2 regions of the Limnohabitans sp. 2KL-27 genome follow, and region 2 is predicted to be linked to the other one. Evidence: predicted binding sites of a transcription regulator. Region 2 holds the regulator's gene; the other holds the start of a gene.

Region 1 (5,629 bases), 1.2 Mb from region 2:
GCGTGGCGCTCGGCGTCAAACACCTCCAGACCGTCAATTTTCTCGCTGGTACCGGCAAACTTGATCGGCACGCCCGTGATCTGGCGCACCGACAGGGCTGCTCCACCGCGTGAGTCGCCATCGAGCTTGGTGAGCACGATGCCTGTCAAGGACAGCGCGTCGCTGAAGGCCTTGGCGGTGTTGGCCGCGTCCTGGCCCTGCATGGCGTCGACCACGAACAGGGTTTCAACCGGCTTGAGTTCAGCGTGCAGCGACTTGATTTCGGCCATCAAGGCTTCGTCAATGGCCAAGCGACCGGCGGTGTCGACCAGCAGCACGTCAAAGAAGTGCTTGCGGGCGTAGTCGATGGCGGCGCGGGCGATGTCGATCGGCTTTTGGTCGGGTGAGCTGGGAAACCACTCGGCCCCAGCTTGTGCGGTCACGGTTTTGAGCTGCTCAATGGCGGCGGGTCGGTAGACGTCACCCGAGACCGTCAGCACTTTTTTCTTGCGCTTTTCAATCAGGTGCTTGGCCAGCTTGGCGGTGGTGGTGGTTTTACCGGCACCTTGCAAACCGGCCATCAGGATCACGGCGGGCGGCTGCGCGGCCAGGTTGATGTCCGACACGCCCTCGCCCATGGTGGCGGCCAATTCGCGGTTGACCACCCCCACCAGGGCTTGGCCAGGCTTCAAAGAACCCATGACCTCCTGGCCCAAGGCTTTTTCCTTCACGCGGGCAATGAAATCGCGCACCACCGGCAGGGCCACGTCGGCTTCGAGCAAGGCCATGCGCACCTCGCGCAGCATGTCGGCCACGTTGGATTCGGTGATGCGGGCCTGTCCGCTGAGGGTCTTGACGAGGCGTGAGAGTTTGTCGGTCAGGGCGGAGGCCATGGGGAAAATCCAGAATTTTCCGGTCCAGCTTGTTGGCACCGCCCCAGCGGCAGCGCCTGAAAGGCTAAACTCGGTGTCATGATTTTAGCGAGTCCCCCATTTTGGATGCTGCCCGCCACCGTGCTGGCGGCGTTGGCCTATGGCCTGCCAGCCTTGGCGGGAGAGCGGCTGACACACACGCAAGCACGTCGCCTGTTGTGGCTCGCTTGGGCCGCGCATGCCCTAGCGCTCTTGAGCTTGCTGGTCGGCCCTGTCCACTTCGGCTTTGCACCAGCGATTTCGGTGACCGCTTGGCTGGTGGTGAGCGCTTATATATTAGAGAGTCAGTTTTTCCCCAAATTCAAAGCCCGCTGGGCCATGGGCAGTTTGGGGGCCATCGCCGTCGTTCTGGCCTGGTTTTTCCCGGGCACCCCCCTGTCAGCGCAAGCTTCGGCTTGGTTGCCCTTGCATTGGGCTTTGGGTTTGTCTGCTTACGGCATGTTTGGTGCAGCCGTGGCGCACGCCTGGATGATGACCCGCGCTGAACGGGATATTCGGCAAGCCCATGACGCGAGCAGTGGCGTGCCACTCTTGACGCTGGAGCGCCTGACCTTCCGTTTCGTGCTGGCCGGTTTTGTTTTGCTGACCGCCACCTTGGTGGCGGGCATTTTGTTTGGTGATGCGCTTTATGGACAGGGACAAGGCCGCTGGCGGTGGGACCACAAAACCATTTTTGCCATGCTGTCCTGGTTGACATTTGCCGTCTTGCTTTTGGGCCGCAGCCAATGGGGCTGGCGAGGTCGCCGGGCCGTGCGGGTGCTCTACATCGGCGCGAGTTTGTTGCTCCTGTCTTATGCAGGTTCCCGATTTGTCATGGAAGTCTTGCTGGGGCGCATGGGATGAAATATCTGTTTTTGCTGTTGGTGGTTTTGTTGGTCATCTGGGCGATCAAGCGCGGCAAAGTGGCAAAACAGGACAAGCCGCCATCCACCCCAAAGGCTCCGACGCCCTCGGAAATGGTCACCTGTGCCCATTGCGGGATTCATCTGCCGCAAGAAGAAGCGGTGTCAGGCCAAAAAGGGCTTTACTGCAGCACCGAGCATCGGACTGCAGCGCAAGACCGCAACCCCATCTGAAATGATGGCATTCATGCGGGTGCCTGATTCAGACCACACCTCGCCTGCCACTTGGCAAGAAGGCTGGCATGCACATGCTCAACGGCTGAGGTCGCCCAATTTCGGGCCACGGCCAGCAAGGGCCTGCATTGACCTGATCGTGATCCACTCGATCAGTCTGCCTCCCGGACAATATGGCGGAGACAGCGTGCAGCGCCTGTTCACCAACCAACTCGATTGGGATGCCCATCCCTATTTCCAGAGCATCCGAGGGCTGGAAGTCTCATCGCACTTTTACATCCGCCGTGATGGCTCGCTTTGGCAATTTGTCAGCTGCGACGACCGGGCATGGCATGCCGGACAGTCCCAATACAGGGGCCGGCCCCACTGCAACGACGACTCGATCGGTATTGAACTTGAAGGTCTGGAAGGCGACACCTTCGAAGACGCGCAATACCAACAACTGGCCCAACTGTGCGGGGATATCCGCCGCCACTATCCCATCGCCCATCTGGCTGGGCACGAACACATTGCGCCGGGCAGAAAAATGGATCCGGGCCCGGGCTTCCAATGGCTGCGTTTGCAGCAACTGTTGGATTTTCCGCCTCAGGTGTTTCCCTGATCCGTCCTCGCCGCCCAAGGCAAAAAATATATTTTCATGGCCCCAACTCAAGCATCCAGGAGACGGGTGGTTTGGACTTGGGAGACAACTGCGATCACGCGCATCGCGTCAATCAAGGCTTTCAAAACAAAAATTGCTTGGCAAGCCGCATCAGGCCTGAATCGGCCACATGCAAACCAGTCAAAACCGGCCTTCCCGGGCTTTTTTTCAGCAAGTGAAAGATCGCAGCCCCAACGCTGGCGCATGGATTTTTTGGCCCACTTCCCAGTTGACTGATAAAACAGGCCGGTACACTACCTGTAGTGGCTTGTGTAGATGGCAGACACCAGATATAGTGTCTCTTACAAATTTTCACAATTAAACAAGACGCCAGTTCAAGTGTCTTGTCTCACAGCCCAAGATCACCAAAATTCAAAGAAATAACCATGCAATCAGCCCTGAACATCGCCTCCCCATCACCTGCCCTGATTCGCCAGCCTGAAGCTGGACAAAGCAGCCTCCCCAGCTTGCAGGCACTTGCCAATTACCAGATCATTCGCCGCAATGGCGCCGTGGTGCCCTTTGAACCGAACAAGATCGCCGTTGCCCTGATGAAAGCGTTTTTGGCGGTACACGGCACCCAAGGCGCAGCGTCTGCCAGCGTGCGGGAAGTGGTCGAAGAATTGACCCAAAACGTGGTTCGCGCTTTGGTCCGTTCACGTCCCGGGGGCGGCACCTTCCACATCGAAGACGTCCAAGACCAAGTCGAGCTGGGCCTGATGCGCAGCAGCAACCACGAAGTTGCACGCGCCTATGTGCTTTACCGTGAGCGTCGCACCCAAGAGCGTGCGCAACAACAGCAAGTGGCGCCCACACCTGCCGAGCCACGTCTGCACGTGATCGATGGCGGTCAACGCGTCGCACTGGACCTGGATTACCTCAAAACGCTGATGATCAATGCCTGCGCAGGCTTGGGCAAGGATGTGAGCCCCGAGCCCATCGTGGCTGAAACCATGCGCAACCTGTATGACGGCGTGCCCATGGAAGAGGTCTACAAAGCATCCATCCTCGCATCACGCACCCTGATCGAGAAAGACCCGGACTACACCTACGTCACTGCCCGTCTGCTGATGCACACCATCGCCAAAGAAATCCTGGGCAAGGAAGTGACGCAAGACCAGATGGCCGAGGAGTACATCAACTACTTCCCGCAATTCATCAAAAAGGGCGTGGACAACGACCTGCTGGATGAGAAACTGCTCCAGTTCGACCTCAAGCAACTGGCCGCAGCGCTCAAGCCCGAGCGCGATCTGCAGTTTGATTACCTGGGCCTGCAAACTCTGTATGACCGCTACTTCCTGCACGTGCGCAAGACCCGCATCGAGATGCCTCAGGCCTTCTTCATGCGCGTGGCCATGGGCTTGTCGCTCAACGAAATCAACCGCGAAGCCCGTGCCATCGAGTTTTACGAGATCCTGTCCTCGTTCGACTTCATGTCTTCCACACCCACGCTGTTCAACAGCGGCACTTTGCGTTCGCAACTCTCCAGCTGCTACCTGACCACCGTGCCCGACGATCTGGACGGCATTTACGAGTCGATCAAAGAAAACGCTCTGCTGTCCAAGTTTGCGGGCGGCCTGGGCAACGACTGGACACGCGTACGTGCCATGGGCTCGCACATCAAGGGCACCAACGGCGAATCGCAAGGCGTGGTGCCTTTCCTGAAAGTGGTCAACGACACAGCCGTAGCAGTCAATCAGGGCGGCAAGCGCAAGGGTGCCGTCTGCACCTATTTGGAAACCTGGCACCTGGACATCGAAGAATTCCTGGAACTGCGCAAGAACACTGGCGATGACCGCCGCCGCACCCATGACATGAACACGGCCAACTGGATTCCCGATCTGTTCATGCGCCGCGTGATGGAAAAGGGCAGCTGGACCCTGTTCTCGCCATCGGACGTGCCCGATTTGCACGATCTGTTTGGCTTGGCCTTTGAAAAAGCCTACGTGGCTTACGAACAAAAAGCCGCACGCGGCGAAATCAAGCCCAGCAAGACCTTGCCCGCCACCGACCTGTGGCGCAAGATGCTGTCGATGCTGTTTGAAACCGGCCACCCCTGGATCACTTTCAAGGACCCTTGCAACGTGCGCTCGCCGCAGCAGCACGTCGGCGTGGTTCACTCGTCCAACCTGTGCACCGAGATCACGCTCAACACCAGCGACACCGAAACCGCGGTCTGCAACCTCGGCTCGGTCAACTTGTCGCGCCACCTCAAAGACAGCGCCGACGGGAAAGTCATTGACCACGACAAATTGAAAAAGACCATCACGATCGCCATGCGCATGCTGGACAACGTGATCGACATCAATTACTACGCCGTCAAGAAAGCCCGTGACTCCAACATGCGCCACCGTCCTGTTGGTCTGGGCTTGATGGGCTTTCAGGATTCGCTGTACGAAATGCGCGTCCCCTACGCTTCCCAAGCGGCGGTGGAATTTGCCGACCAGTCCATGGAAGCGATTTGCTATTACGCCTATTGGGCTTCGACCGAACTGGCCAAAGAGCGTGGTCAATACGCCACCTACAAAGGCTCGCTGTGGGATCAGGGCATCTTGCCTCTGGACACGCTGAACCTGCTGGAGCGCGAACGCGGCGGCTATGTCGAAGTCGACCGTTCATCCACGCTCGATTGGGATACGCTGCGCCAAAAAATTGCTGCTGACGGCATGCGCAACTCCAACTGTGTCGCCATTGCCCCCACCGCCACGATTTCCAACATCATTGGCGTCGATGCCTCGATCGAGCCTTGCTTTGGCAATCTCTCGGTCAAGTCCAACCTCTCTGGTGAGTTCACCGTGATCAACGGCTACTTGGTGCGTGACTTGAAGCGCTTGGGCCTGTGGGACGACGTCATGGTCATGGACCTGAAGCACTTCGACGGCTCGCTGCGCCCCATCGACCGCGTGCCACAAGAAATCAAAGCGCTCTACGCCACCGCGTTTGAGGTTGAAACCACGTGGCTGGTGGAAGCTGCAGCGCGTCGTCAAAAATGGATTGACCAA
Region 2 (5,629 bases):
ATGCCCGCTGCCGCCAGCGCGTCGCAGCAAGGCCCCGTTCTGCCTTGGTGGGCGCAGGGCTCCAGCGTCACCCAGGCGGTGGCGCCTTGCACGCTGTGTCCATGTTCGGCAGCATTGCGCAGGGCCATGATTTCGGCGTGCGGGCCACCTGCCCGTTGGGTGTGGCCTTGGCCCAGCACGGTGCCGTCGGCTGCGGTGATGACACAGCCCACTCGCGGGTTCGGTGAGGTCAGCCACAGGGCCTCGCGGGCGAGGCTCAGGGCCTTGTCCAGAGCTGGGGACAGAGGGCTGGGGTGATCGGTCAAATGCGGCACAGCAGTCAAGAGTTCAGAGGGTCAGAAGGTGTAGGGCAAAGCGTACACGGACTAGGGCGAGGATACGCCAAGCCAGCCGGGCAATGCCGACGTGCTGCTGTGCCAGTCGATGCTTTTGTCTGAGCTGGCCTGCGATTGGAGGTCAGCGGCTGCGGCCGAGCGTCGGCCTGGGGCGGCCCATTGCACACGCACATGCAAGTCGGTCAGCGCCCCATCACCACGGGGTTTGCTGCTTGCTTCCCTCTGGTAGCGCACACCCTGCACCTGCACAAGGGTCTGTGGCGGGCACACAGCGAGGGCCGTTCTGGCTTGGACCTGCAGGCAGTCCATCGCTTCTTGCGCCAGGTGTTGGGCCACCGTGTGTTGGCGGTTTTCGCTGGCGGTGTTCAGCGTTCTGAGGGTCAACTGCGTGGCTCCCACCAGGCCAATGCCCAGAACGGCCGAAGCGATCAGGGCTTCGATCAGGGCCACACCTTGCTGGGCTGATGCGGTGCGGGTCATGGCGCGCCCTCGCTCCAGCTGCCTTGAATGCGCTGCAGGCGTGTGGCATCGATGCCCTGCGGCCAGTTGAGGATGTAGGCGTTGCGCCCTTCGGGCCGCGCCAGCACGGTGCCCGATCGCCATTCGGGCAGGCCCGACTCCACCACCAGCTGGCCTTCGATGGTCCCGGCCTGCCAGCCGCGCATTTTGTCGTCGTTGCAGCCCGAATCGATCAGGACACTGCCGTGAATGCGCACACCCACGCCGATGCGCGGACAGCGCTGGGCACAGGCCTGGGCTGAAAACACCAGCAGAGCCGGGTTGTCCACCGAGCCCACGTTGTCTTGCCAGTCGGCGGGACTGTCAATCCAGTAAATGGTGCGCGCAGGGGTGCTGCGCGCGGTCAGGCCATTGCGTTCTTGGGCTGAGGACCAGGCTTGCAGTTGTGCGTCGGTGATGTCACCCAACACACTGCGCCAAGCGGCGCGTGTGCAGGGGCTGCGGGGACTGGCGGTGTCAGGTCCGTTTTGGCTGCCTCCACCGGGCAAGCTGGCGGCGCTCAGGGCCAGGCAGGCATTTTTTTCGGCGCTGGAGAGGCTGCCATTGCCGTCGGTGTCCGCTGCCCAATGACTGAGCACCGCAGGGCCTTTGACGCTGTTGGCGCAGGCAGGGCCTTGGCTGTTTAGCGGACAGACCCGCAGCTTGGCGGCTGCGCTTTCGCTGACGCAGCCATTGAGCACGAGCGCCGCGGGCGCTGCCAGGGTGGGCGCTGGGGCCACGGTGGGCGCGAACAGGCTCTCTCGCACCAAGGCCTGGCTGTGCTGTCCGGCCATGTTGGCGCTGGCGTGCAGTGTGAGCACATGCGGCGACGTGAGCAGGTCGCGCGCGGCGATGGCGCTCAGCTGCGCTTGCGGCAGGGCCGGGTGTGGCATCAGCCCCAATGCACTGCATTGCCACTGCAGGCCGATCAAGCCTTTGGGGCAGGGGGTTGGGTGATTCAACAGATCCTGGATGGGCGTGGTCAGCAGCATGGCCTGTGCATGGGCCAAAGCCGCTTCAGCCGCCAACTGCGCTTGCTTGGCGCGGGCGTGGTTCTGGCTGGCCAATTGGTCCACCAACACGCTGCGTATGCTGTAAAAGCTGGTCAAGCTGGCCAGGATCACCAAAGCGATGGCCACCAGCAAAGTGATGGCGCCGCTTTGTTTGAAGGCGCGATGGCGTGTCATGGGCAAAACAGCGCCTGTTGGCTGGCCGGCAAGTCGTTGCGCAAATGCACGGTGTGCGTCAGGCTGACCTGCCGCGAGGGGTCGTTGGGCCATTGCGCCGTCAAGGCCATTTCAACGCTGCGGTGCAGCCAGCCTTGGCGCTGCTCACAGCGCAGTTGCCAGCGCAAATCGGTGATCTGCAGGTTGGCGTTGTCGGTGATGGCCAGCCAATCACCGCTGGCGCTGCAGGACCTTTTGGTTTGCAGCGCCTTGCCACTCAGCCGAAACCCCATGCATTCGTTCTTGTCTTGCTCGCCGTTGTGGTTGCGGTCGTGGCTGAACTCGATCTGCTTGCCCTTGATGCTGAAGTCTTCCGGGCCATCGCAAAACGCGTCTTTGCAGGCCGCAGGTGAACGGCTTGCCCAGGCGCCGGCGCTGTAATGGGCTTTGCGCAGCTCCCGGGCCATCCAGTCCATGGCCGAGCGCAGGTCGTGGTGCAGATGGCTGTCGTGCAAGGCCATGCGGTGGCCACGCAGGTGGGTGGAGAGCAAGGCGCTGCCAGCCGCCAGCACGACCCACCCGACCGACAAGCCCACCAGCAGGCCCATCAAGGTTTCCCCCCGTTCATGCGCGCCTGTCATGTGCTCGTCTGCCATGTGGTCACCGCCGCCAGCAGCGGTGGGGATCGCTGTCCAGGTGTTCGCCAGCGCCCAACAGCGCGGTGGCGCTGCCTTGCCAGCTCAGGCGCAAAGGCGTGCAGTCCCGGTCTGAGGCCTGGCTGTTCAAGGGGATGGCTTGGGCCGCATAGCCTTCGGCGCTGGCTTCGGTCAAGGTGATCTGGTAGTGCCCCAAGGGTGAGCGATCGCTGGCCCAGCCGAGGTCACTCAGGTTGTCGGCGTGGCTGTCGTGCTGGCTGCGCCAGCGGGCTTGGTCCATTTGCAGTTGCAGCAGCGCCGCTTGCCCATCGCTGCGGCGGGCCTGGCGCTGCTGCTGTTGGTAAGTGGGCAGGGCCAGGGCCCCGAGCAGCCCCATCAAGGCCACCACGGCCAGCAGTTCGGCCAAAGTCCAACCTCGGCTGTTTGGGAGGGGGTGGCGTTGGGGCGGGGCCATACCCCTGAGGGCCACGGGCATGAATGCTCTCCTGTTGTTTGTTTTTATTGTGGCCTTATGTATTCATCTTGTACAGTGCAACCCACCATGCGTCATCCCTCTTCAAACCCCGTCAAGGCACAGCCAAGCGCCCACGCCCAAGGCTTTACCTTGATCGAGGCCTTGGTGGTGTTGGTTTTGCTGGGCATTTTGGTGGGCATGGGCGCGCCCGCCATGTCGGATTTGCGGGCCAGGCACCAACTGCAAGCCCAAGCCGAGGGATTGCTGAACAGCCTGGTGCTCGCGCGCTCGGAGGCCTTGCGCCGCCAGCAGCGCATCAGCTTGTGCGCTCAGGCCAGTGGGGGTGGCTGTGACGCCAACGGCCAATGGCAACAAGGCTGGCTGGTGTTTGTAGATGGAAACGACAACGGCCTGCAAGATGCCGGTGAGGCGCTGATCGAGACGCACGCCGCCTTGCCGCCGGGCCTGAGACTGACCGCGACCAGCACTTTGAAAACTTACTTTTCCTATGGGCCAGAGGGGCGCAGTGCGACCGCCAATGGTGCGTTCATGGCCGGGACCTGGCGCTTTTGCCGGGCTTCATCTTCGGTCGGCTGGCAGGTGGTCAGCAACGCTTTGGGCAAGCCTAGGATGGCCAGCTACACACCGCAGGAATGCCCTTGAAGTCCAGGCTCGGGCCCATCGCCCCGAGCACCCTCAGCTTTGGACCTCGTCCACCAAGGTCTTGAATTCGTCGATGTCTTCAAAGTTGCGGTACACGCTGGCAAAGCGCACATACGCCACTTTGTCGAGCTTTTTGAGCTCGCGCATGACCAATTCGCCGATGCGGTGAGAAGCCACCTCGCGGATGCCCAGGTTCAAAAGTTTTTCTTCGATGCGCTCGATGGCGCTGTCCACCTGTTCGGTGCTGACGGGCCGTTTGCGCAAGGCCAGATTCAGGCTGCCGCGCAGTTTGTCGCGCTGGTAATCGATGCGCCGGCCATCCTTTTTGACGATGGCCGGGAAATTGACTTCAGGCTTTTCGTAAGTGGTGAAGCGCTTTTCACAGGCCCCACATTGGCGGCGTCGCCGGATGAAATCCCCGTCCTCGGCCAGACGTGTCTCGACCACCTGGGTTTCGAGGTGGCCGCAAAACGGGCATTTCATCGCGCGCGCCGATCAGCCGTAGACCGGGAAGCGACTGGTCAGCGCATGCACCTTGGCGCGCACAGTGGCCAGGTTGGCTTCGTCCAGCGGGTTGTCCAGCACATCCGCAATCAGGTGCGCCGTGGCGCGGGCTTCTTCGTCCTTAAAGCCCCGTGTCGTCATTGCCGGGGTGCCGATGCGCACGCCGCTGGTGACGAATGGCTTTTCAGGGTCGTTCGGGATCGCGTTCTTGTTGATGGTCATGTGGGCATTGCCCAACGCGGCTTCGGCCACCTTGCCGGTGATGCCCTTGGCACGCAGGTCCACCAACATGACGTGGCTCTGGGTGCCGCCACTCACGATGCGCAGGCCGCGAGCGGTCAAGGTCTCGGCGATGATTTGAGCATTCTTGATCACTTGGGCTTGGTAGGCCTTGAATTCGGGCTGCAGCGCTTCTTTGAAAGCCACGGCCTTGGCCGCAATCACATGCATCAGCGGGCCGCCTTGCAGGCCGGGGAAGATGGCGCTGTTGATGGCTTTTTCGTGCTCGGCCTTCATCAAGATGATGCCGCCACGGGGGCCGCGCAGGCTCTTGTGGGTGGTCGAGGTCACCACATCCGCGTGGGGCACGGGGTTGGGGTAGACGCCAGCAGCAATCAGACCCGCGTAGTGGGCCATGTCCACCAAAAAGATGGCACCGACTTCTTTGGCCACTTTGGCAAAGCGGGCAAAGTCGATGTGCAGCGAATAGGCCGATGCGCCGGCGATGATCAACTTGGGTTTGGTTTCGCGGGCTTTGGCTTCCATCGCGTCGTAGTCGATGGCTTCGTTCTTGTCCAAGCCGTAGGAGACCACGTTGAACCACTTGCCCGACATGTTCAGGGGCATGCCGTGGGTCAGGTGGCCGCCTTCGGCCAGGCTCATGCCCATGATGGTGTCTCCGGGTTTCAGGAAAGCCAGGAACACGGCTTCGTTGGCGGACGCGCCGCAGTGCGGCTGCACGTTGGCTGCTTCTGCGCCAAAGATTTGCTTGATGCGGTCAATGGCCAGTTGCTCGGCCACGTCCACGTGCTCGCAACCACCGTAGTAGCGCTTGCCCGGATAGCCTTCGGCGTATTTGTTGGTCAGCTGGCTGCCTTGGGCGGCCATGACGGCGGGCGAGGCGTAATTTTCGCTCGCGATCAGCTCGATGTGGTGTTCTTGGCGGGCGTTCTCGGCCTGGATGGCGGCAAACAGCTCGGGATCGGTTTGTTCAATCAGAATTTGGCGGTGGTACACGGCAGTCCTTCAGATGATGGAACCTCGCCGGGCAACTTGTGAAAAGTTCCCAACAAGGGCTGCCCAGGCGAACGGCTGAAAACCCGTGGCGGGCCTCTAAGGCCAGCTCCGGGCTGT

The links. Region 2 encodes NrdR, which represses ribonucleotide reductase genes. Its sites were predicted from a motif close to CACNANATNTNGTG; they were not measured.
Region 1: the regulator NrdR is predicted to act here: its motif matches at 2,912-2,925, upstream of LHAB_RS06965 (ribonucleoside-diphosphate reductase subunit alpha).

The regions. Positions count from the first base shown of each region.
Region 1 covers NZ_CXOP01000002.1:867,443-873,071, reverse strand. The annotation lists gene ffh (signal recognition particle protein) at 1-872, opposite strand, end outside; gene LHAB_RS06985 (cytochrome C assembly family protein) at 951-1,754, shown strand; gene LHAB_RS06980 (PP0621 family protein) at 1,751-1,987, shown strand; gene ampD (1,6-anhydro-N-acetylmuramyl-L-alanine amidase AmpD) at 1,989-2,588, shown strand; gene LHAB_RS06970 (hypothetical protein) at 2,636-2,833, opposite strand; gene LHAB_RS06965 (ribonucleoside-diphosphate reductase subunit alpha) at 3,014-5,629, shown strand, end outside.
Region 2 covers NZ_CXOP01000002.1:2,028,374-2,034,002, reverse strand. The annotation lists gene ribD (bifunctional diaminohydroxyphosphoribosylaminopyrimidine deaminase/5-amino-6-(5-phosphoribosylamino)uracil reductase RibD) at 1-323, opposite strand, end outside; gene LHAB_RS12570 (type IV pilus modification PilV family protein) at 366-815, opposite strand; gene LHAB_RS12565 (hypothetical protein) at 812-2,020, opposite strand; gene LHAB_RS12560 (hypothetical protein) at 2,017-2,655, opposite strand; gene LHAB_RS12555 (type IV pilin protein) at 2,660-3,130, opposite strand; gene LHAB_RS12550 (GspH/FimT family pseudopilin) at 3,197-3,772, shown strand; gene nrdR (transcriptional regulator NrdR) at 3,806-4,255, opposite strand; gene glyA (serine hydroxymethyltransferase) at 4,268-5,512, opposite strand; ZMP/ZTP riboswitch at 5,567-5,629, opposite strand, start outside.